3 regions of the Paenibacillus sp. J22R98 genome follow, and region 3 is predicted to be linked to each of the others. Evidence: riboswitches for the same ligand, from Rfam matches in the RefSeq annotation. Region 3 holds a riboswitch; each other region holds the start of a gene.

Region 1 (8,024 bases), on a different contig from region 3:
ATTAATCAATCAATCAATCGTTCTATCCTTCTATCTCTTTAAAGCAGTTTTGCAGCAATGAGCATGCGGTACAGCATTTCTGCGATATCAGCCCTTTTCACAGCAACGGTTGGTTCTATGGTGAGTACATTCTGAGACAGAATGTTTTCGCGGAAGCTGAATGCCAGCGCAGATCTCGCCCACTCCGCCACTTTCGGGTAATCGCCGAATTGGGCCAACATATCTCTCGTTTCCGAAACGCTAAGTGATATATCCATTCCGCATAACTTGGCCGCGTTCGCGATCATTACAGCAGCTTCCTGCTTGGATATTGTACGACTCGGCGAGAAGAGACCAATTGACGTTCCGTTCACAATGCCGTACTTGTAAGCTGTGCCTACAGCACCGGCATACCAGCTTGTAACCGGGACATCCTTGAAAACCTGCGTCGCTTTCGGTGCGAGACCCAGACCTTTTGTCACAAGTCCGGCGAATTCTGCTCGTGTCATCGTTTGATTCGGCGCAAATGCAGAATCATTAACGCCATTAACAATACCTCTGGAAGCAAGTGCTTCGATCGCAGTCTTGTTCGCGTGTGTACGGATATCGGAAAAGGTTTTTCCGGGATCAACGACTGGCATGGGTGTAATATCTTTATGTTTATTCGGCAACCCAACACCAGCCTGATGATCGGAGGACAGTAACGGAACAACATCACTCATTCTGTACAAACTTGGCTTACCCGCTGCTGCTCTCTGATAATTAACGAGTCCGTACAGTGCCTGTTCTGTCGACATCCCCGTTACTCCACTTCCGTCTGCTGTGTGCCCGAATCCTTGTCCCTTCGTATAGTAAGTCAACAATTGATCCAGAATGGTTTTACCGTTCTTGACGAATCGACTATCATCGATCGGAATCCCGAGTTCACATAGCGCCATGAGCACTTGCACGGTGCTCTCAGCATTTCTCACGCCTAGACTTGCATAACCGCCGTAGTCTTCTTGGATGCGGGAAAGGGTTTGAACCGCCATCTCCGTTGCAGCCTTTACGTCAGGTTGATTCAGATACTTAGCTAAAGCTTGGATGGCCATGCCCGTTATGTCAGGGTCAGCAGTCGTTCCGGTGAGCGCGAACCCCCCATCCTCCAATTGCCGCGACAGAATTTCATCAATATACATCCCTCTGGTCGCGTGCGTACTTGCTGCTTCGTTGAAGGGAATCTCGTAATTGCCGCTATCCAGCGCGAGAAGTGCAAATATCGGACCGTTAATCCCTTGCCAGATCGTCTTGTCAAAATCGCCTAAAGGCATGAGCAAATTGTAGCCGGCAACATTCGCAGGATCTGCGCCGATTGCCCTGAGTGCCAGAATGATACGAGAATACTCGGTATATTTCTTATCGCTAAGATTACCTTTGGTTGCCGTAACAGCTTGTACGACATGGCTATAATAATTGTCATAATAGCTTTGCGGTACTTTGTAGCCGGACCGTGCGAGCCCGATAATGGCCCACTCGCCGCCAACGGAGCCCACCTGTGGATCTTTTACCACAGTCAGCATGTATTCGGCCGTTTCCTCGACTACACGGTCTACATGCTTCAAGCTCGTTTCCTTGATGCTACTAGGAACGGCGCCGATCGGATCGTTAGCCGCATTCGCCGCCAGAGGCAAAGCAGCAAATAACAGCAATACCGTCAGGCAGATAGAGATAATACGATTACACATCTTGCCTTTCACACGCTCACTCCTCAACTTTTGGTCCACAGCAGCCTGCGAAATGCCAAACAAAAAAGCCCCAGATTCGTTAAGAATCAAGGGCAGCCGGCGTCATCTATAAATAAGGACAACAAAAAAAAGCACCGCCTCCATCTTCCGTAGAGTCTGTGAAATCAAATCAAGGCAGGTCTCCTGGCTATGCGTCAACGCTTCTCTATACCTTCCCGGCTTGTGGGCCAGTGGCAAATCCTAGATCGGCTCTTCATTTACAGTGGCGGGACCGCGCCGGATTTTCACCGGACTTCCCTATTAAGCAGCGCTTATCAACTAAGCGTGCACCTTGACTCGTTCTATTCGATTGCTATTCATACTATAGAATAATGATGCTTTTGTCTATCATCTATTGGATCGCTAGCGAACCGCCCCATAGTAAAAAGCTATACCCTGGCATAGTATTTAAGTGTTTTCCGATAGCGCACTCCCCGCTCTATAATGAGCTCATCACACAGTGCAGGGAGAGATTCACATTGCAAACATCACTTATTGGCTATCCTAGAGTCGGATCATTACGAGAACTTAAATTCGCATCCGAAAAATATTTCAAAGGCGATCTTACAATTCATGAGCTTCATCAGACAGGCGTCGAACTTAGAGCCAACCACTGGAAAAGACAGCAAGTGCACGGTATTGACTTCATTCCGTCTAACGACTTCTCTTTCTATGACGGCCTGCTCGATACGGCTTGCTTGTTCAACATCATTCCGGATTGCTACCAAGAACTGGGACTCAGCCCATTAGAAACTTATTTTGCTATGGCAAGAGGTTATCAAGGGGCACAAGGTGACGTTAAAGCGCTGGCCATGAAAAAATGGTTCAACACAAACTATCACTACATGGTTCCCATCGTCGATGATTCCACAAGTATTCAACTGGCGGGCACGAAGCTGTTCGATGAGTTCTTAGAGGCTAAACAGCTCCATATCGCAACGAAACCGGTATTGATCGGTGCCTTCACGTTGCTCAAGCTTGCCAAATATACCGGCGTCAAGCAAGCGAACGACTTCATTCAAGAAACAGCTGCGGCTTACGCTGACGTACTGAATAAGCTAAATGAGCTGGGGGCCGAGTGGGTTCAAGTGGATGAGCCTGCGCTTGTGACAGATCTGACGCAAGAGGATCTTGCTCTCTTCACAAAGCTGTATACCCAAATTCTATCCGCTAAAGGCAATGTTAAAGTTCTTGTTCAAACGTACTTCGGCGACGTGCGAGATTGTTATCAAGCACTTCAAGCTCTCCCATTCGATGGCATCGGAATCGATTTTGTCGAAGGGAAACAATCGCTCGAGCTCGTGCGCCAAAACGGATTCTCGGCTGATAAAGTCCTGTTCGCCGGTGTCGTTAACGGTAAGAATATTTGGAAAAACAACTACAAAAACACGCTGGCAATCGTGCAAGAGTTGAACGGGCTAGCGAAGCAGCTGGTGCTTAGCTCCTCTTGTTCGCTTCTACATGTCCCTTATTCCTTGCAGAACGAAACAAAGTTGTCAGTCAATAACAAACGCTACTTCTCATTCGCGGAGGAGAAGCTTCAGGAATTTGCGGACCTTAAAACGATCTTGAAACACGCGAATCCGTATGCCTCCGACCTTTACCTGCAAAACGAAGAGCTCTTCAACGACACCCGTTTCGCAAGTAACGAGGCTGTACAAGCAAGAACGTCAACGCTAACGGATGCAGACTTCACGAGACTGCCGGCCTTCACAGAACGCGAAGCGCTTCAGAATAGTAAGTTCAAGCTGCCGCCGCTTCCGACAACGACGATCGGATCGTTCCCGCAGACAGCCGAAGTTAGAGCAAACCGGTTCTCCTTCAAGAAAGGTGCCATTACCGAGGAGCAATACAAACAGTTCAATTTCGATAAAATTGCGGAATGCATTGCCCTTCAAGAAGAAATTGGCTTGGACGTACTGGTACATGGCGAATATGAGCGCAACGATATGGTCGAATACTTCGGCGAGAGCTTGGACGGCTTTATTTTCACAGAGAATGCTTGGGTGCAGTCCTACGGTACAAGATGCGTAAAACCTCCGATCGTCTGGGGAGATATTAGCCGCTCCAAACCAATGACTGTTGAGTACTCGGCTTATGCGAAGAGCTTAACCGTCAAACCGGTAAAAGGCATGCTGACCGGTCCGGTCACCATTCTCAACTGGTCCTTCCCTCGTGAAGATATTAGCTTGAAAGACAGTGCGCTCCAGATCGCGCTTGCAATCCGAGACGAAGTGCTGGACTTGGAAGCGAATCATATCGAGATTATCCAAATCGACGAAGCTGCATTGAGAGAAAAGCTGCCGCTGCGGAAATCCGATTGGCAAGCCGAATATCTGAGCTGGGCCATCCCTGCTTTCCGATTGGTGCACAGCGGCGTACAGGCCGACACGCAAATCCACACGCATATGTGCTACAGCCAATTCAGCGATATTATTCGTGATATCGATGCAATGGATGCCGATGTCATTACGTTCGAAGCATCCCGATCGGATCTTGCCATAATCGATGCCATCAACGATTGCGGCTTCCAAACAGAGGTCGGTCCAGGGGTTTATGATATCCACTCCCCTCGTATACCAAGCGTAGATGAACTCAAGCAAGGCTTGAGTCGCATGTTAGACAAAATCGATGCTGCCAAACTGTGGGTCAATCCTGATTGCGGATTGAAGACGCGCGGTGTGACCGAAACATGGGAAAGTCTGCGTCACTTGGTTCAAGCTGCGAAAGAAGTCAGAGCTACTTTATAATGCAGACAAGAAAAGGATGAACTCAATTGAGTTCATCCTTTTGACTTAGAATCGCGTATCCAAAATCCGTGATGATGCTTTCGAGCTTCCCAACATAATCGGTGGCTAATTGACTCAGATTGGCTTTCCTATTCGTAATATAGCCGATTTGCATCTTCTCTACTGTTCGCAGACGCACCGATTTAATATTTTCCCCGTTCAAATCCTCATTGAGAACACCGGAGCTGATCGTATAACCATTCAAACCAATAAGGAGATTAAATAATGTCGCGCGATCACTCACCATAATTTTCTTCTTGTATGACCTCGTGCTTAATATCTCTTCCGAGAAGTGGAACGAATTGTACTCCCCTTGCTCGAAGGCGAGACAAGGGAACTCGTCCAAATCCTCAATATCCAGCATCGTCTTATCGGCCAGCGGATGCTCGGAGCTAATAAAGACATGCGGTTCTGCTACGAACAACGGATGGAATCGGAGTCCGCTTTCTTTCAGGATTTTCTCAATGACCTTCCGGTTGAAGTCGCTCAGATACAGGATGCCGATCTCGCTGCGCATATTGCGTACGTCTTCGATAATTTCATAGGTCCTGGTTTCACGCAACGTACATTCATATTCGTTGGTATTCAGATCCTTCAAGAGGCTTACGAACGCTTGGACGGCAAAAGCATAATGCTGCGTGGAAATAGAGCATAGCTTCTTCGTTGGTTTCTTATCCATGTAGCGCTGCTCAAGCAGCTCTGCTTGCTCCACAACTTGCCGGGCGTAGGATAAAAATTCAGCACCTTCATTGGAAAGCGCAATTCCCTTGGATGTACGCAAGAAAATGTCTAAACCGATCTCCTGCTCCAATTCTTTAACTGCACTGGATAAGCTGGGCTGCGAGATAAACAGTTGTTTGGCCGCTTCACTAATGGAGCCGCAACTGACTATAGCCAGGATGTACTTTAATTGCTGCAACGTCATTCGTATCCGTCCTTAAAGTGATAGTTAAACACATAATATAGGTACCTCTTTGTTTTGTCTATTAAACTCTGCATTCAAATCCTAAATAGTTCCAGATGAAGTGACTTTCTCGAACAATTACAAAAGGCGTCCTCCCTGTGTAGATACATAGGGAAAGACGCCTTAAATCATTGGCGGGACCGCGCCGGTGTTGCACCAGTGGTTTACAATGCCTTCGTCATGAAAATACTGTAAGGGTCTAGTACATAATCAGCGAATGGCTCACATTCTTCAAAACCAAGACTTGCATATAGCTTCTTAGCAGGGTTGTAGGATTCCAACGATCCCGTCTCCAAACTTAGCCGTGTATACCCGCGTTTCTTGGCTTCTTCGATCATATGTTCTAGAAGACGTCTCGCTACTCCTTTTCTTAAATGCTGCAGCGAGGTTCGCATGGATTTGATCTCTCCATGTCCCGCATCCAGCTCTTTGATGGCGCCACAACCGAGTAACTCATCCTCTTCCCATGCGCTCCAGAACGTGATTTCCGGCTGCTTTAACCCTTCGAGGTCCAGCGCATGCATGCTTTCCTCGGGAGACTGCTCGGCCATATTCTGAACATGTTCTTCGATTAGGGCAATGATTTTGACTCCGGTAAGATCATCGATTCTGATTTCCATGTGTCTACACTCCACTGTCTGTAGGATTTTATCCATTCATTATACTAATCCAGCCGAGTGAAGTCGATATGTATTCCGGCTCGATCCCAGTAAAGACGGATGCTATCACGAATACATCCATTCATGTTCTAAAATCGAGTATTGAAAGGAATCATGCCACTTTCCTTTATGCCGCATATGTTCTCTGAGATGGCCTTCAAATTTCATCCCAATTCGTTGCATCACGGTAGCAGAACTCACATTATCCGGTCGACAGGTTGCGTACATGCGATGAAGTCCGTGCTCTCGAAAGCCAAACTGCAGCAAGGCAGCTGCGGCTTCAGTAGCATAGCCATTTCCCCAGAATTTGCGATTTAAGCAATAACCCAGTTCCGCTTGTAAAGGACTGCCGATGTGAATACCACAGCCGCCAATCAGCTCCCCGCTTTCCTTCAGAACAACCGCAAATTCATAATCCTGCCGCGGCTGCTGTTTCTGCATGTCAATAACGCTATCGAGATAGTTCTGGGTATCTTCAATTGTATTTGGCCCCCAAATGGTATGCGTACAGACCAATGGATCTGAGGCATACGCATGGACAGCATCCAAATCGGAAGCCATAAATTCTCTAATGATTAATCGATTCGTTTCCATCATCTCATTTTGCCTCCTGCGACTTCGGTATTTTGATAAATTTTCCAGTCTTCATCTTTCGATAGTTGGTTTACATAACTATTATTATGTAACTCAAATCCGTGATGAACTACAGTATACGAAACAATGTATAAACATACATCATTGCGATCCAAATCTCATGATCAGCGTACTTCCATCCATTTCCGAATTCAATCATACCAAAAGATGGGATAGTCGGAAATACCGTCTACCCCATCTCAACCTACACATTAGTCCTGTTTGCCCTTCTTCCGCCGACGGAAGGAAATCCCGCCAAAGCCGCAAATGACAGCGATATAAAATCCTGCGTCGTACCACCAGCCTACGTTATGCGTTTCATAGACTCTGATGTGAGGTTTGAAGATGCCAATGATTAGCGAAATCGGAGCTACCCAGCCGTGCCAGATTCCCCAGAAAAAACCAGCCGGATGGTTCACGGTATTCGTTCCATCTCCGGGCACACATCCCGATAACGAAACAACGGTAACAAGCATAACGACTGTAAGGAGTACATATTTTGCTTTCATGTCCTTTCCACCTTCCTGAATCAAGTGATCCAATCGTGAATATTCCTGTTATCTCATGGATTTTTATGCATATAAATGATCGTATGTACGTTCACAGCATCATAGCCCGATGGGAGTGTCGATCAATCTGAAACGGCTGATTCTTTCTTTGCTTGTTGTTATCATGCTGATTGGCTGTGACACGAATGCAAACCAAACCGTTGCGGACACAGAAGAACCGCAGAAGACCCTTGCTAAGAACATGACCGCGCATCAGAAGGACATTTTCCAAGAAATTCTTGCACGGGTAGTACGCAATCGCAACAATCTGACACCTGAAACACGTCGACAATTCTGGGAATTGGTAGATGAGGTTGGAGCAACGGAGGAAGAATTGGCAACAATGAAAGATTTGTTGGCAGGCCCTATAGTCATTTATATGAAGTATTTCTTCGAGGATGCCTTGATTTCGTTAGAACAAGGTACGCCGTACAAATCGAATGAACGAGAACAATATGAACAGCATCTGAAATCGCTTGAAGCAATAACGGACTCCCGAATCGAAGAAAACAATTTACTAATGGAACAAATCGCCTATAAACAGCCGATCCAGCAAGGGAGTCAGTCAGCCGTGATGGATGAGGCCATGATTAAACAGGCTTTAGTCAATGTCAATCTTGCAATGGACACGATCAATCAGTTATTTACGAGACCATGATTTCGTTCGAATCCAAGGAGAGTCAACCTGA
Region 2 (8,024 bases), on a different contig from region 3:
CGCATCAGCAATAAAGGCGGCCGCTAAGAGGGCTGGGTTAGTCATTCCGGAATCAACGGCATATCATTCGTTCCCTGGTAAGGGGATTGAGGCTGTCGTGGAGAGTAAGCGGGTTGAAATCGGAAATGCAGGTTTTGCCGCTGAGCGGAACTGGACGATGAACAGGGTTTTGTTAAGCTTCGTCAATCGTAAAGAAGAACTCGGGGAGACGGTCATTTATGCCGCGATAGACGGGGAGTGCGCAGGTGCGTTTGCCTTCACGGATCAAGTAAAGCGCTCCTCGACAGATGCGGTGACCGCGCTGGCAGCCGAGGGGATTCGGATTCTACTTGCCACTGGCGATCATCCGTCAGCAGCTATGAACGTAGCCAGGATCACGGGCATTGCAAAGGAAGATGTTCATGCCTCCATGCTGCCGGAGCACAAGGCGGAGCTCATTCGGGAGCTGCAAGCGGAAGATAGAGTCATCGCAATGGCCGGTGACGGCTGGAACGATGCTCCTGCACTTGCGGCCGCAGACGTCGGCATCGCGATGGGCGGCGGTACGGAAGCAGCGCTTCATGCCGGGCATATGACACTGCTTCGTTCGCGTCTGACAGGCATCTATGAGGCGTTTCAAATCAGTAGGCTGACGGTACGCAATATCCGTCAGAATCTAGGTTTTGCGCTGTTATATAACTCCATTGTGATCCCATTTGCAGCAGTGGGCGGCATAGAGCCGTGGATGGCCGGAACAGCTATGGCACTCAGCTCGGTCTCGGTCGTATTTAATGCATTGCGTTTAAACGGCCAAATGAATCGATTTCTTCGGAAACGAGGCCAAATATAGACATCTTAAATAGGTGATGGTATATTTACTCAAGCACAATTTCATAGTTTAGGAACAGGTGCTAAGCGTATGCCGTCGATTCAAGCATTTGAAGAATCGCGCAAGCTTAGCTTAAAAGGGAAGACCGGTGCAATACCGGCACGGACCCGCCACTGTAAGAAGCGTCGATATTGGATGGAGGTATGCTCGTCCATCTGCGGTCGACAATGCATCAATACGAAGTCACTGAACGATGGGATCGTTTGGGAAGACGTTGATGACAGAAGCTTCAAGTCAGGATACCTGCCTGTTCAGAATGAACGCTACCTACGAGGACTTAGGGAGGTGTTGGAGATGGGCAGTTTTGTATTGCCCGCTGATGTTCTAAGGAACGTAAGCATTTCTGACGCTCAAGTCGGAAATGCTTTTTTTGTGTCATTTTAGAATGACAGCCGTTTCTTCTTGTACGCAATTATAGAATAGGGAGAGTATGAATCAAATGAAATCAAAATTAATGCCATTAACTAAAATCGCATTACTAATAACCATGGCCGCGCTGCTGTTGATTACAGCTGCTTGCGGTTCGAAGGAAAATAACGGAACTCAAGCTGCCACTGAGAGTAATACCGCCAACTCGGCTGATCAGAATCAAACTACAAATAATGCGGCACAACATTCGGTATATCCGCTGACGTTGAAGGATGTAACGGGTACGGAGCTCACGTTCCAGTCGGCACCCGCGCGTATTGTTTCGCTGCTGCCTAGTGAGACGGAAATCGTCTATGCTGTAGATGCAGGGCCCTCTCTGGTTGCGGTAGATAATTACTCCAACTATCCGAAGGAAGCGGAGAGTCTGCCGAAGATCGGCGACATGGACGCCGATATTGAGAAAATCGTTTCGCTTAAACCAGACCTTGTGCTCGCCTCCTATACAATGGGAAAAGCCGTTGTCGATAAACTTCGTTCGCTTCAAATTCCGGTATTTGCAACAGATCCTAAGACGTATGATGCAGTCATGGAGAAGGTGAAGCAGATCGGTGAAATTTTGGATAAGAACGATCAAGCCGCACAGGTTACGGCTCATATGGAGCAAGTTAGAGAACAGGTTATTAATGCCGTTAAAGATGCTCCGAAACGGAATGTGTACTTGGAATTCGCACCGGGCTGGACAGTCGGTAAAGGAGAGTTTCTGGATGAACTCATTACTCTCGCCGGCGGTGTTAACATTGCAAGCGAGCAGGGCTGGTACGAGATTGATCCCGAGTCAGTCGTGAAATCGAATCCGGATCAGATTATCTATGCTTCCATGACGCTTGCCGAAGGTGAGAAGAATCCAATCCTAACCGGGATTGAGACTAGACCGGGCTGGGCAACGATTAATGCCGTTAAGAATAAGCAAGTATTTGAAGTTGATCAGGATCCGTTGACCCGTGTCGGACCTCGACTAGCCGATGGGCTGCTGGAGGTAGCGAAGAAGCTGCATCCGGATCTGTTCAAGTAAGATGAGAAAAAAGCTGTATGTTTATGGAGGAGCAGCGATGCTCCTTCTTGCTGTATCCGTCGTCGTCAGTTTGTCTATCGGCTCATCCAGATTGCCGTTGCTGAGCGTTTGGGGAATTCTGATTCATCAACTGCCATGGATGGAAGATCCGAGTGGTCTCTATGATGCAAGCGATATTGCAATTGTGACTCAGCTGAGATTATCCAGAGTCGTATTGGCCATGCTTGTCGGATCTTGTTTGGCGCTTGCCGGTTCCGGGTTTCAAGGTGTGCTTCGAAATCCACTGGCCGATCCGTTTACCCTTGGTGTCGCAACAGGGTGCTCGGTAGGCGCGGCGTTTATGATCGTATTTGGTTATCAGACGGTAATCGGTTTATGGACTGTCCCGCTAGTCGCGTTCACAACAGGAATAATTACACTCATTATTGTATTTGCACTCTCGCGAGCAAGAGGTGCGATTAACGTCGAGACGCTAATCTTGTCCGGTGTAATCGTTCAAGCGTTCCTTGGCGCTTTCGTGACGTTCATGGTTTCGATGTCTCAAGGCGTTATTAACGAAGCCTTATTCTGGCTAATGGGCAGTCTTAGCGCACGGAGCTGGGAGCATGTCCGGTTGATCGTACCGTTTCTCATTGTCGGGCTGCCGGTGATGATTCGTTACGGGCAGCATCTCAATTTATTCGTGCTGGGTGAGCGACATGCCGCGCATTTAGGTGTAAATGTTGAGCGTACGAAGCTGATCGTTCTTATCGTTTCTACTTTATTGACGGCTGTTGCGGTTTCGATTGCCGGTGTAGTAGGATTCGTAGGGCTAGTTGTGCCTCATCTCCTGCGCCTCCTTGTCGGTCCTGATTATCGCTTGATTATTCCGCTGTCTGCCGTAGGTGGTGCAATTTATCTCCTATGGGCGGATACGCTCGCTCGGACTGCACTCAGCCCGAAAGAAATTTCGCTTGGCGTGGTGACGGCGCTTATCGGTGCACCGTTCTTTGCCTATCTGCTCTATCGGCGCAAGGTGCTGCAAGGAGGGTCGCAGGCATGATCGAAGCAAGGCGATTATCCAAAATAATTGCGGACAAGCAAATTCTGCGCGAGATTAGTTTCTCGATGCGGGAAGGTCGAATGTACGGCATTATCGGTCCCAATGGCGTCGGTAAATCTACGTTGCTCCAGCTGCTAACAGGAATGGAACCGCCCACTTCCGGCGAAGTGTGGTTGAGGGAGCAGGCAGTTGCTGCATATAAGCGCAAAGAACTGGCGAAATGGGTCGCCGTGCTGCAGCAAGGCGGACTTCCGGCGGTTGGTTTTACGGTTCGAGAGGTAGTCACGATGGGGCGTTTTCCCTACCAGAATTGGCTGGGTGAGGAAACCTCCGGCAGCGGTGATGTGGTCGACGATGCACTTGGAGCCATGGGACTGCTTGAACTGCAGCATCGACGGATCGATCAGCTTAGTGGAGGCGAGCGTCAGCGCGTTGCTTTGGCAAAAGTGATGGCGCAGGAGCCGGAGCTGCTGCTTCTCGATGAGCCGACCACTTATCTGGATATCGGCTATCAGGTCCAGCTGCTGGATACGGTGAAGAAGTGGCAGCGCGAGCGGGGACTTACAGTAATTGCTGTACTGCATGATTTGAATTTGGCTGCGCATTACTGCGATGAATTGCTCGTATTACATAATGGAGGCATAGAAGCTTTTGGGCCTCCTTCGGAAGTCATTCGGCCTGAGCTCATTCTAACGGTATTTGGCGCCAGATCCATCGTGCTGCCGCATCCGGATACCGGCGTACCCCAGCTATTACTGCAACCCGGCGTGCAACCAGGGGAATACGTTCGAGGTGAATGACAATGGTTTCGCCTTGCGAAGCTCCCTTCGAGTGGACAGTTCCATGACGGTGTTCAGCCGATATTTTAGTTGAAAAGGGCATTGGAAAAGGAGAATTAGCATGAAAAACGAAATTTATTTAACGGGGTTAATTGAACGAATTCAGCCACTATACGTGGAGCATATGGAAGCAGCGCAGCTGCATTTGGACAATTTGACGAAACCGCCCGGCAGCTTGGGAAAGCTGGAGGAAATCGCGAAGCAAATAGCTGGCATAACCGGCGAAATCACGGCTGATTTATCGAAGCGTGCGGTTATTGTGATGGCTGGTGATCATGGTGTATGCGAAGAAGGAATTAGTGCTTTTCCCGCTGAAGTAACACCTCAAATGGTATTGAATTTTCTCTCAGGCGGTGCATGCGTGAACGTACTTGCCAGAGCTGCAGGTGCCGATGTGTTCTGCGTGGATATGGGCGTGAATGCGGATTTGGAGCATCCGTCATTGCTTACCTGCAAAACCCGTAAGGGCACTGCGAACATGACAAAAGAGCAGGCGATGACGCGCGATGAAGCGGTCGCGGCTATTATAGATGGCTTTCATTTGACGGAAAAGCTTGCTGCTGACGGCTATCGCATGTTCGCAACGGGCGAAATGGGGATTGGCAATACGACGGCAAGCGCCGCGCTCTGCGCGGTGCTCGGCAGCATGACGGCAGATGAGGCGGTTGGACTTGGTACCGGCATCAACGAAGAGCGGCGTTTGCATAAGGTCGATGTGGTCAAGCGGGCACTCGCCTGCAACGCGCCTACTTCGAGCGATCCGATCGGTACGCTGGCAAAAGTAGGCGGACTTGAGATTGCCGGATTGGTCGGCGTCATTCTCGGCGCCGCCGCCAATCGCTGTCCGGTTATCATTGATGGTTTTATCTCTTCGGCAGCGGCGCTTGTGGCAGCCTCGATTGCACCGCAATCGGCGGCGTTTATGCTCGGCTCACATCTCTCGCAAGAGCAAGGACACCGCAAGCTGCTCGCTCAGATCGGCCTATCGCCGATGATTCATTTGGAAATGCGGCTTGGCGAGGGGACGGGAGCCGTGCTTTGTTTCCATTTTGTCGATGCGGCACTTCGTATAATGCGGGAAATGGCTACGTTCGAGAGCGCCGGTGTTTCGCGCGAGTAGCTGCCTATAGCAATTGGTGGAACGAGAGGTAGGGGAGAACATGGCGATATTCATTACCGGCGGTGCACGGAGCGGGAAGAGCGGCTTTGCCGAAGCGTACGCGAAGAAGCTGGCTAAGCGGGGCATCTATGTCGCCACATCTCAGATATGGGATGAGGAGATGAAGGAACGGACCGATCACCATCGGGATTCGCGCGAGCGGTCCGGGTTTGCTTGGCAAACGATTGAGGAGCCTTATGATGTGGCGGAGCTGTTGGTAAGGCTCGAGGCGGAAGCGGTGGTTGCGGGAGAGGGGCGAGACCATGACCATGGGCGTCCGGCCGTTATCGTCGATTGTCTTACGTTATGGTTGACGAATCAGATGCTTCGACTAGGTGAATTCGATGCGAATGACGGAGAGTCGTACCGCTATGATTCCGGTGCACTCTCAGCGGAGGTTAATCGACTTATTGATGCTGTTTCCAGCTACACCGGTTCGCTTCTGCTAGTGACGAACGAGGTAGGCAGCGGGATCGTGCCTGCTTATCCGCTCGGACGCCAATTTCGCGACGAGGCGGGGCGAATGAACCGCAAGCTGGCTGCATGCGCAGAGCAAGCATTGCTAGTGGTGGCCGGAATCCCGCTTGATTTGAAGGCGCATGCTTTTGACCTGGGGGAGGATTAGCATGCTTAGCCGAATACTGAAAGAACAGCTGCAAGCGGCTGGAACCGCATTTCAACTGCTGACGAGAATTCCGATCCCAGTCGTGATCCCATTCACGCCGGAGGTACTTGCGCGAAGCGTCATCTACTATCCCGTTGTAGGTGCAGTGATCGGCGGTGCTGTGGCGTTGGCTGGCATGCTGCTTCATGACGCAGTGCCAGCGATGCCGTCTGCCGTTATTCTGCTCGCGGTCTGGATTGCGCTTAGCGGCGGACTGCATACAGATGGGCTGATGGATACCGCGGATGGGGTGATGAGCCACCGCTCCCGCGAGAAGATGCTGGATATTATGAAAGACAGCAGGGTCGGCGCGATGGGCGTATTGACGGCGGTGCTGCTGTTATTGTTTAAATTCTCCAGTTTGTCGGCTGTAATGAACGTATCGGAGCTGGACTGGCGCTGCCTCTTCCCTCTGATCATGATGGCTTGCGCCTGGAGCAGGTTATGGATTGTCCTCGCCATGGCAGTGTTTCCGTTCGCAAGGCCAAACGAGGGGATGGCATCGTTGTTTCGAGCGGTGCGCTTTCGTCATGCCGCGTGGGCTGTGGTGGTGACCATTTTGCTGGCGGCAGGTTCATGGCTTGTATGGCCGAGTGCTGGGCTTCAATCGGCGTTGGTTACGCTGCTGCTGCAAGGCGGTATCGCGGTTGCCGCGGGTTGGATTCTCGGCATTTGGCTGACCCGCAAACTGGGCGGTTTGACCGGAGATACCTATGGAGCCATGTCTGAAATCATAGAATCGATTCTGCTGTTTAATCTAATGTTGGTTTTGGTGTAATTGGAGTCTCGTTTACGCATTGCGATCGAGAAACGATAAGGGACGACCTGCGGTTATCAAGACTGCAAGGTCGTTCTTTGTATGTCCAAATGGGACTTTCGTTGAGATTTTGCTATTCGACCAAACAAATACATAACAAATTGCAACATCTGATTTACGTTTGACAAACTGTTTGCTATGATTGGTTTACAACAAGCGGCAAATTTGGACTCATTCATCGAAATGCGCTCAAAGACCGATCAATAGGCTGAGATACCTAAATTGTGCACAGAATGGACTGGTCCGAATGAGAGGAAAAGTGAAAATCCAGGAAATCGCCGATTTTGCGGGCGTTTCAAAGTTTGCAGTGTCGCGCGCGCTATCTGGCAAGAATGGCGTGAGCGAGCGAACGAGAGAAATGATCATGAAAGCGGCAGGCCAGCTCGGATATTTCAAAAATAATGAGCCCGCCCGGTTTACGGGAGAGCTGAACGAGCATGAGGACATGAAGCGGAGCGGAACCATTGTCGTCCTGTTTCCGAACGTGCGATATCAGAATCGGGATTCCGTGTATTGGGGTCCTGTATTTGACGGCGTCAACGCGAGATTGAGCCAGCGGGGCATGGACATCATTACGCTGACCGAACCGTCCGGCGAGCATGTATTTTCGCTTCTCAAACCCGAAGCCATCCAGGGCGTCATTACGATCGGCTCTGTCTCGACTCAGATTCTGCTCGATATTAAACGAATGAATATCCCTGTCGTGATGATCGACCACAGTGATCCGGCACTCCATTGCGACACGATATTCTCCGACAATTTCAGCTGTGTACAGGAGCTCATGACGAAATTAATAAGCAAGGGCTACCGGAAGTTCCAATACGTTGGGAGCATCAATGATGCGCCTAGCTATTTCGAGAGATGGCTTGCCTTCCGCACGACGTTGGAAAGCTATCAGATCGAATTGAATCAAGACCCGCAGTTGATCGGTCCCGACGCTCAAGATATGTATCTCTTATTCTCCAAGATCAAGCTGGGAGAGCTGCCTGAGGTATTCGTCTGCGCGCACGACGTGAATGCAAGGTATTTGATCGAAGAGCTGAATAAGCTGCAGATCCAGGTTCCGGAACAATGCGCCGTTACCGGCTACGACAACACCTGCGACAATTATCCGATTCTTGCAACGGTTAATGTGAACAAGGAATTGCTTGGAATGAGAGCTGTCGATCAGATCCTGTGGCGGATCCTTAATCC
Region 3 (8,024 bases):
TTCTCACTCCTGCTGCCGTATTGCGACTTATTTTGGACCTGTGTGATGTGTATCTGTGCGGGCTTCGTGCTGTCATCGGCGTTCTCCATCATTGTCGTGTTCGCGCAGGAGCTGCTGCCCGGCAAAGTGGGTCTCGTGTCCGGATTGTTCTTCGGGCTGGCGTTTGGTATCGGTGGCTTGGGGTCGGCCGTTCTTGGCTGGATTGCCGATGCTACGAGCATCGAATATATGATGAAGCTATGCGCGTACTTGCCGCTGCTCGGCATTCTCGCGATCTTCCTGCCGAAGGACGAGAAGCTGCATGCCTAATGGCATTACGTCGACATACTGATTACAGGGAGGAGGGCGCCTATTGCGGCGTCCTTTTCGCTAATTTCGTAAGGGGCAGCTACATATTCCGCATGCGTATGGGCATTGTAATGGGAGCAAATTTCTTAGTATCCGGTTAAAATCCGACATTTGTTGGTACTCCTCCCTCGGAAGCCTTATGATGAGACAAGGTGAATGAGACTATACTTTCGTCCATAATCATTCTCGAGTGGTGACACAGAAAGCAGGTTTACACGGAATGGCAGACAATAAACGACAACAGTTTCGTTTCAGCGAAGCACCGATATGGGAGCTGCAGCGCAACTATTATGAAGAAGAAGGCATGAAGGCTTGGAACAATGACCAAGTCCCGCAATATATATCGAGTAATCCGATGATGGCTACTTCTTACGCGGAGATGATATTCGGTTTTCTTCAAGACCGGGCCGGCACAGGGGATCTTACTGAACCGGTTACGATCATTGAACTAGGTGCGGGTGCGGGTCGCCTCGCATTTCACACCCTGCATAAACTGTGCGAGCTGCGCGATTATGCCGGTATTGAGCTGCCGCCTTTCCGGTACGTGATGACCGACCTGGCAGCGAAGAACGTACTGGCTTGGCAGAACCATCCCGCTATGCAGCCGTTCATTCAAGAGGGCGTGCTGGACTTCGCAAGGTTTGACGCGGTACAGGATACTGAGGTGCATCTGGCTGTAGCGCAAACTACGATACGTCCGGGTGACCTGAAGCAGCCGCTGCTGATCGTCGCGAATTATTTCTTCGATGTCATCCCGCAAGAGTTGATTTATGTCAGCGATGGCGAGGTCTATGAGTGCGATATCAGTGTCGAGTTTCCGGATAATCTCAAAGAGCTTACAACGTCAGAAACCATCAAACATATGAAGCTGAATTACGTGAATCGCCCGGCTCCGGAGTACCAAGCAGAAACGTACCCGTATCACGATCTGATCCGGATGTACGTGAAGGAGCTTGATGATTCATATATCCTGTTCCCGGTAGCCGGTCTGACCTGCTTGGATCGGCTCCAACGGCTGTCACAGGCAGGGTTTCTGCTGATCACGGCGGATAAAGGCGATCACCGGCTGGAGCACTGGGACCTTGCGGAGCCGCCGGAATTCTTTCATCACGGCAGCTTCTCGTTAACGGCAAACTATCATGCGATTCAACATGTGCTGGAGCAGCGAGGCGCATTGTCGCTCTTTACGAAGGAGCATCATTATAACGCGATTAATGTCGGCTGTATTCTCATGCTGGAATCGCCAACGCGGTATGCCAATACGAGATTGGCTTTTCGGCGGTTTGTTGATCGCTTTGGACCGGACGAGTTCTTCAGCTTGAAGGAGTGGGTCGATCCGCATTTGGGCACGATGGGGCTGCAGCAAATTTTGGCTTTCTGGCGGCTCGGCGGATACGACGCGGAGTTCTTTATCCAGAGCACGAAACGGATTTCGGCTCTGCTGCCTGAGGCAGGCGAAGAAGAACTGATGGATATTCAAAATGGCATACACATCATGTGGTCGTCATTCTATGTGATGGAGCAGCGTTATGATTTGGCGCTTGATGCCGGGTTGTTGCTGTTCGAGATGGAGTTCTACGATGACGCGAAGGAGTTCCTGAGCTTATCGATTGAGACCGATGAAGAGGAGTCTGTCCCGACTGTCTTATTCTGTCTGGCTATATGCAGCTATGAACTGGGAGATAAGGAAGCGGCGATGACCTACTTGCGCGAGGCGCTCGTTCTGGAGCCGGAGCATGAGGATGCCTTGGCGCTGTTGCAAGCTCTGACAGCAGAAGAGTAAGTCGAGTTGAAAGTAGAAGGGCAGCCCTTGCGGTTGCCCTTTTGTTTGGCTTGATGGACAAAAGCATGGATCTTCTATAGTATGAATAGCAATTGAATAGAACAATCAAGGTGCACGCTTAGTAGATAGGCGCTGCTTAATAGGGAAGTCCGGTGAGAATCCGGCGCGGTCCCGCCACTGTAAATGAAGAGCTGATCTAGGATTTGCCACTGGCCCCCACGAGCCGGGAAGGTATAGAGAAGCGTTGACGCATAGCCAGGAGACCTGCCTTGATTGGATTTCACAGACTCTACGGATGATGGAGGCGGTGCTTTTTTGTTGTCTTTATTTGTAGTTGACGACGCCGGCTGCCCCTTGATTCTTATGAATCAGGGGCTTTTTGTTGTTCCGAACAGAGAAGGAGACGCATGGACATGAAGTCAATCAGGACTAAATTTATAGCGGCAGCCATCGTTGCAGTCGTCCTCATTATTGCTTTTTATAGCAGGGGGCCTACTTCCACCAAGACGAGTGAGTCTAATACCGTGCAAACAGCGGCGGAAGTGACGGATCAGACTACGGAGGAGTCGCCCGTGCTTGCACCGCCGGCATCTACCGCCGAATCCGAGCCTGCAACAGGACCTTCTGCGAACCTGTCAGAGCCAGCTTCGACAGGGGGGAAGCCGCCCGCGATCTCCGAAGAGACCGCACAAGAATCGGAGGAGCCGGCTGCTTCCGAGGAAGGAATAGAAACGTCGCCTAAGACCGAACAATCGGTGAAGCCTTCTAAGCCAAACACCTCCTCAACCGCATCCCAGGCGAAGCCGTCTACGCCTGCAAAAGGAACAGCCAAACCTCCTTCAACGGACACGAAGGCTCCTGCAATAAAGCCGGATGCAGGGAAGGATCCGTATTTGACCGACCCCGTCACGGAAGGGAAGCCGGCACCGGTCGAGCCGCAGGAAGCTGAAGTTTCCGATAAGGTGATGACAGCTTATCTCTCCGTGAACTGTGCCGCGATATTGGATCATATGGATCAATTGGATGACGAGAAGGTGGAGCTTGTACCGAAGGACGGTGTGATTTTCAAGTCGCAGAAAGTGACTTTCTATGAAGGGGAGTCCGTCTTTAACGTGCTGCAGCGTGAAATGAGGAAGAACAAGATACCGATGGAATTCGAGAATGCCCCGATGTACAACTCCGCTTATATCGAAGGGATCAATAACCTGTACGAATTCGACTGCGGGGAGTTATCGGGGTGGATGTATAAGGTGAATGAGTGGTTCCCGAATTATGGCGCAAGCCGGTATCAGTTGAAGCAGGGCGACGTAATCGAGTGGGTGTATACATGCGATTTGGGTCGCGATGTAGGCGATCAATATGATACATCCGGCGGTGGAAAGCCATGAAGGACGCCTTCTCCAGCTATCATCCGATCGTCAATTTTCTGTACTTTGTACTAGTCATCCTGTTTGCTATGGTGTTCATGCATCCGGCCTGCTTAGCGATCTCTCTGATCTTCGCGATCGCGTACTCCCTCAACCTGAATGGCCGCAAGGCGATCCGTTTTCAACTCTTGTATATGCTGCCCATGCTGCTGGTTACAGCCTTCATCAATCCCGCTTTCAATCACGAGGGAGTTACGATCTTAACGTATTTGCATAGCGGCAATCCCTTGACGCTGGAATCGATTACTTACGGCATTGCAGCCGCCGCGATGTTCGTAACGGTCATTAGCTGGTTCTCGTGTTATAACGCGGTCATGACCTCGGATAAGTTTATCTACCTCTTCGGCACTGTGATTCCGGTCCTGTCGCTCATTTTCTCGATGGTGCTGCGTTTCGTTCCAAAGTTTAAGGCGCAGCTTGCCGTGGTGTCTCATGCTCAGAAATGTATCGGCAGGGATGCGACTAACGGCGGCTTCTTCATAAGAGTCAAGCACGGCTTTCGAATTCTGTCGATCATGGTGACCTGGATGCTGGAGAACGCCATCGAAACCTCAGACTCCATGAAGAGCAGAGGCTATGGCTTAAAGGGAAGAACCGCCTTCTCCCTCTTTTTGTTTAACCGCCGTGACCGAATCGCGGTGAGCGGCATCGCAGCGCTAGGAGTATATTTGATCGCCGGTGGAATGGCAAAAGGACTGTACTTTAGGTACTTTCCTTCTATGCGCGGCGTCGATTTGTCGGCGTTCAGCTTAAGCTTATTTCTGGCCTACGCCGTATTATGCGCAGTGCCAATGATGATTAATAGCTGGGAGGACAGGAAATGGAAGCTTTCGCAATCCGACATTTAACGTTCGCTTACCCCGGCTCGGAGAAGAAAGCCTTAGACGAATTATCGTTAACGATCCGGCAAGGTGAGTTTGTGCTGATCTGCGGACAATCCGGCTGCGGCAAATCCACACTGCTCCGTCATTTGAAAACCGATCTTACCCCTCACGGAAGCCGAAGCGGGGAAATTCGATTTCAAGGGACCCCTCTCCCTCTTTTAGACAGGCGCGAGCAAGTCGCTCAAATCGGCTATGTCCTGCAGTCGCCTGACAATCAGATCGTAACGGACAAGGTATGGCATGAGCTGGCTTTTGGACTCGAAAGCTTGGGCTGCAGCACCTCGGAGATCCGGCGTCGTGTCGCAGAAATGGCCAGCTTCTTCGGCATCCAGGACTGGTTTCATAAGTCGGTAACCGAACTCTCCGGCGGGCAGAAACAGCTGCTCAATCTGGCTTCCATCATGACTATGCAGCCTAAGGCCCTCATTTTGGACGAGCCTACAAGTCAGCTGGATCCCATTGCTGCTGCGGAATTTCTGGCCACCCTCGCTAAGATCAACCGCGAACTTGGCGTCACCATCATCCTCTCGGAGCACCGGCTTGAAGACGTGCTTCCTCTCTCGGATACGGTCGTCGTTATGGACCATGGCTCTATCCTCGCTGCCGGCGCGCCAACAGAGGTGGGCTTAAGGCTTCTTGAATTGGGCCATTCTATGTTCAATGCCATGCCTTCCTTTGTGAGAATATATGCAAAAATCGACAATATTCTACCTTGTCCGATTACCGTTCGGGAGGGACGAGACTTTCTACATACACTCGCTGAGACAAGGAGATACAAGAGGTATATCGCAGAGGAAGCCGTCGTGTCTACCGGACAGAAGCCAGTTATAGAAGTGGATGAGGTTTGGTTTAAATACGATAAAAATGCTTTCGACATCATAAAGGGCTTGCACGTAAAAGTGTACCCGGGAGAAATCTATGCAATCGTTGGCGGTAACGGTACAGGGAAGACGACCACGCTATCGCTGATGGCGGGACTGCGCAAGCCCTATCGCGGTCGAGTGCTGATCCAAGGAAAGCCGATTGACACGCTTCCGGACAGTGAGAAATATCAGGGACTTCTGGGTGTGTTGCCGCAAAACCCGCAGGCGCTGTTCGTTCGCAAAACCGTAGGGGCCGATCTCCGGGAAGTGTTATCCGGACGGAAGCTACATAAGGAAGCGATCCAAGAGAGCGTGCGTTACGTGGCGGAATTATGCGGGTTGCAGGATTTGCTGCAGCGGCACCCTTATGATCTATCCGGAGGCGAACAGCAGAAGGCGGCTCTTGCTAAAGTGCTGCTTCTGGAGCCGGCCATCCTACTGTTAGATGAACCGACCAAGGGGTTAGATGCTCATTTCAAGCTGGAATTAGCGGGAATCTTGCTCAATCTGAAGCAGCAGGGAACGGCTATTGTGATGGTCAGCCATGATATTGAGTTCTGTGCCAGCTTCGCCGATCGTTGTGCCATGTTCTTCGACGGGGGAATCGTTTCTGAGGGCAGGCCGCGAGATTTCTTCGCGGGCAACAGCTTCTATACGACAGCGGCGAACCGTATGGCGAGAGACCTGATCCCACGGGCTATTACGACGAACGATGTTATTAGCGCTTTTCATGGCAATCCGGAAACAAATGACCACCGCCATGTAAAGCCAATGGTTAAGAAACCTACGCCTTTAACATCAGACAGCGCCAAGCCCGATCCCAAAGATAACATAACCACCCCAAATTCGTACGGGCAAATGCCCGTCGAACATAGGAGTCTATCCAAACGCACGCTGGCCGCCGCAATTATGATTTTGTTGATCATACCGCTGACCATTTGGTTTGGCATTTATTATTTGAACGATCGAAAGTACTACTTTATTTCGATGCTCGTGATTCTAGAGACGATGCTCCCTTTCATGATGATCTATGAGGGAAGGAAACCACAGGCGAGGGAGATTGTGACACTATCCGTGCTGTGTACGATAGGCGTCGTGGGCAGAATGGCCTTCTTCATGCTTCCTCAATTCAAGCCGGTTGTCGCGATTGTCATCATCTCGGGTATCGCGTTTGGGGCGGAGGCAGGATTTCTGGTAGGGGCGATTACGGGCTTCGTGTCGAACTACTTCTTCGGTCAAGGGCCATGGACACCTTGGCAGATGTTCGCCTTTGGCATCATCGGTTTTCTCGCAGGCCTGCTCTTCAAGAAAGGCATTTTGCGTAGAAATCGGATCGCTTTATGTATGTTTGGAGGTACGGCAACCTTCATTATCTATGGTTGTATTATGAATTTCTCCTCGGTATGGATGACGCAACCGAATCCTACAATCGCCATGCTCATAGTGGCTTGCATACAGGGAATCCCATTCGATTTCATTCACGCTGCGGCAACAATTATATTTTTATTCCTATTATCAAGGCCATTGCTGGAGAAATTAGATCGGATCAAGGAGAAGTACGGGATGGTGTCGGCCGTATCCGACCGCGACACAATAGAAAATGCGCAATAAAGAGGCCCGGGATACAAAGATCCCAGGCTTCTAATTCACAACGATCACGCTAAATACTTACTTCTTGCCTTTGGCTTTCAACCATTCGTCCAGCTGTTTCTGCTTCTCCTCGATTACTTTCGCGGAGCCGGCCTTCTTCATGGCGTCAACCAGCTTAGGAATGTATTCGTTTGGATCAACTGCGCCGGTCGTGACTGCGGCTTCGTACTCTTTATAAACGGCATCCATGTTGGCCAATTCCGTCTTAACCGGCTCTTGGTTGAATTGGAAGCCCCAAATTTCCGGTACCATAGCCGAGTTATTAAGCTCAATTGTTTTCGGCCAAGTATCATCCGATTGGCCTTCCAGCAAGTAACCTATTGTAACGTTACCCATTGCCCATGCTACGTTAGGAGCATAGCCGCCGTCTGTCTTGACCTTGATATGAGTGGCATCGAGTTTATCATAATGCTTGCCTTCAACACCGAAGGCGAGGAGATTGAACAATACCGGATCCGTATTCGCCAGATTGAGGAACATCATCGCTCTCTCCGGGTTTTTGGAGGTGTTGCTGATCGCCGTCATTGTCGGCTGTACACCGCTAAACCTAGGTTCATACATGGGGATGAAGACAACATCTTTGCCGCCCATGTTTTGTTTCATCTCGATTTCGCCGCCAGGCTTGAGCGTCCACTCGTAGAAAGCAACGATTTTTCCTGCTTTCTGATAGTCAGCGAAAGTAGCCGTGGCTACGTCTTTATTGACATAACCTTTCTTGAACCAATCATGCAGCAATTGATGATGAGCCAAATATTCCGGTGCTTCCAGCACATATTCGAGCTTATAGTTTGGATCGCCGGTTCTGTATTCAACGCCGGCAAGTCCGTCAAAGCCATACATATAAGGAACGAAGGTGTTTGATCTGGAACCAAATGCAATTTTATCCGGTTCACCGGCTTTGACTTTCTCCAGGAACGGCTCCAAATCCTTATACGTCTTGATTGTGCTAATATCTAGGCCGTACTTGTCGGCCATCTCCTTCTGAACGACGAAGCCGCCGCCTTGCGCAATAATTTGATAGTTAGGAATGGCGTACAATTTACCTTGCGAGTTTCGTGCTCCTTCAATC

The links. Region 3 has a riboswitch for cobalamin ahead of AC50Y3_RS15100 (DUF4430 domain-containing protein). Riboswitches for the same ligand answer to the same signal wherever they lie in the genome.
Region 1: another riboswitch for cobalamin. It lies ahead of AC50Y3_RS16160 (S-layer homology domain-containing protein); the one in region 3 lies ahead of AC50Y3_RS15100 (DUF4430 domain-containing protein).
Region 2: another riboswitch for cobalamin. It lies ahead of AC50Y3_RS12875 (ABC transporter substrate-binding protein); the one in region 3 lies ahead of AC50Y3_RS15100 (DUF4430 domain-containing protein).

What each region holds. Positions count from the first base shown of each region.
Region 1 is NZ_JBXENW010000005.1:140,643-148,666, forward strand. Features, by position in the region: gene AC50Y3_RS16160 (S-layer homology domain-containing protein) at 39-1,715, opposite strand; cobalamin riboswitch at 1,860-2,052, opposite strand; gene metE (5-methyltetrahydropteroyltriglutamate--homocysteine S-methyltransferase) at 2,222-4,492, shown strand; gene AC50Y3_RS16170 (LysR family transcriptional regulator) at 4,515-5,456, opposite strand; gene AC50Y3_RS16175 (GNAT family N-acetyltransferase) at 5,660-6,115, opposite strand; gene AC50Y3_RS16180 (GNAT family N-acetyltransferase) at 6,221-6,751, opposite strand; gene AC50Y3_RS16185 (hypothetical protein) at 7,000-7,296, opposite strand; gene AC50Y3_RS16190 (hypothetical protein) at 7,406-7,993, shown strand.
Region 2 is NZ_JBXENW010000003.1:578,323-586,346, forward strand. Features, by position in the region: gene AC50Y3_RS12870 (heavy metal translocating P-type ATPase) at 1-829, shown strand, start outside; cobalamin riboswitch at 869-1,133, shown strand; gene AC50Y3_RS12875 (ABC transporter substrate-binding protein) at 1,308-2,309, shown strand; gene AC50Y3_RS12880 (FecCD family ABC transporter permease) at 2,311-3,351, shown strand; gene AC50Y3_RS12885 (ABC transporter ATP-binding protein) at 3,348-4,151, shown strand; gene cobT (nicotinate-nucleotide--dimethylbenzimidazole phosphoribosyltransferase) at 4,252-5,310, shown strand; gene cobU (bifunctional adenosylcobinamide kinase/adenosylcobinamide-phosphate guanylyltransferase) at 5,351-5,974, shown strand; gene cobS (adenosylcobinamide-GDP ribazoletransferase) at 5,976-6,791, shown strand; gene AC50Y3_RS12905 (LacI family DNA-binding transcriptional regulator) at 7,078-8,024, shown strand, end outside.
Region 3 is NZ_JBXENW010000004.1:398,663-406,686, reverse strand. Features, by position in the region: gene AC50Y3_RS15110 (MFS transporter) at 1-309, shown strand, start outside; gene AC50Y3_RS15105 (tetratricopeptide repeat protein) at 569-2,131, shown strand; cobalamin riboswitch at 2,223-2,417, shown strand; gene AC50Y3_RS15100 (DUF4430 domain-containing protein) at 2,545-3,519, shown strand; gene AC50Y3_RS15095 (energy-coupling factor transporter transmembrane component T) at 3,516-4,406, shown strand; gene AC50Y3_RS15090 (ATP-binding cassette domain-containing protein) at 4,379-6,916, shown strand; gene AC50Y3_RS15085 (ABC transporter substrate-binding protein) at 6,974-8,024, opposite strand, start outside.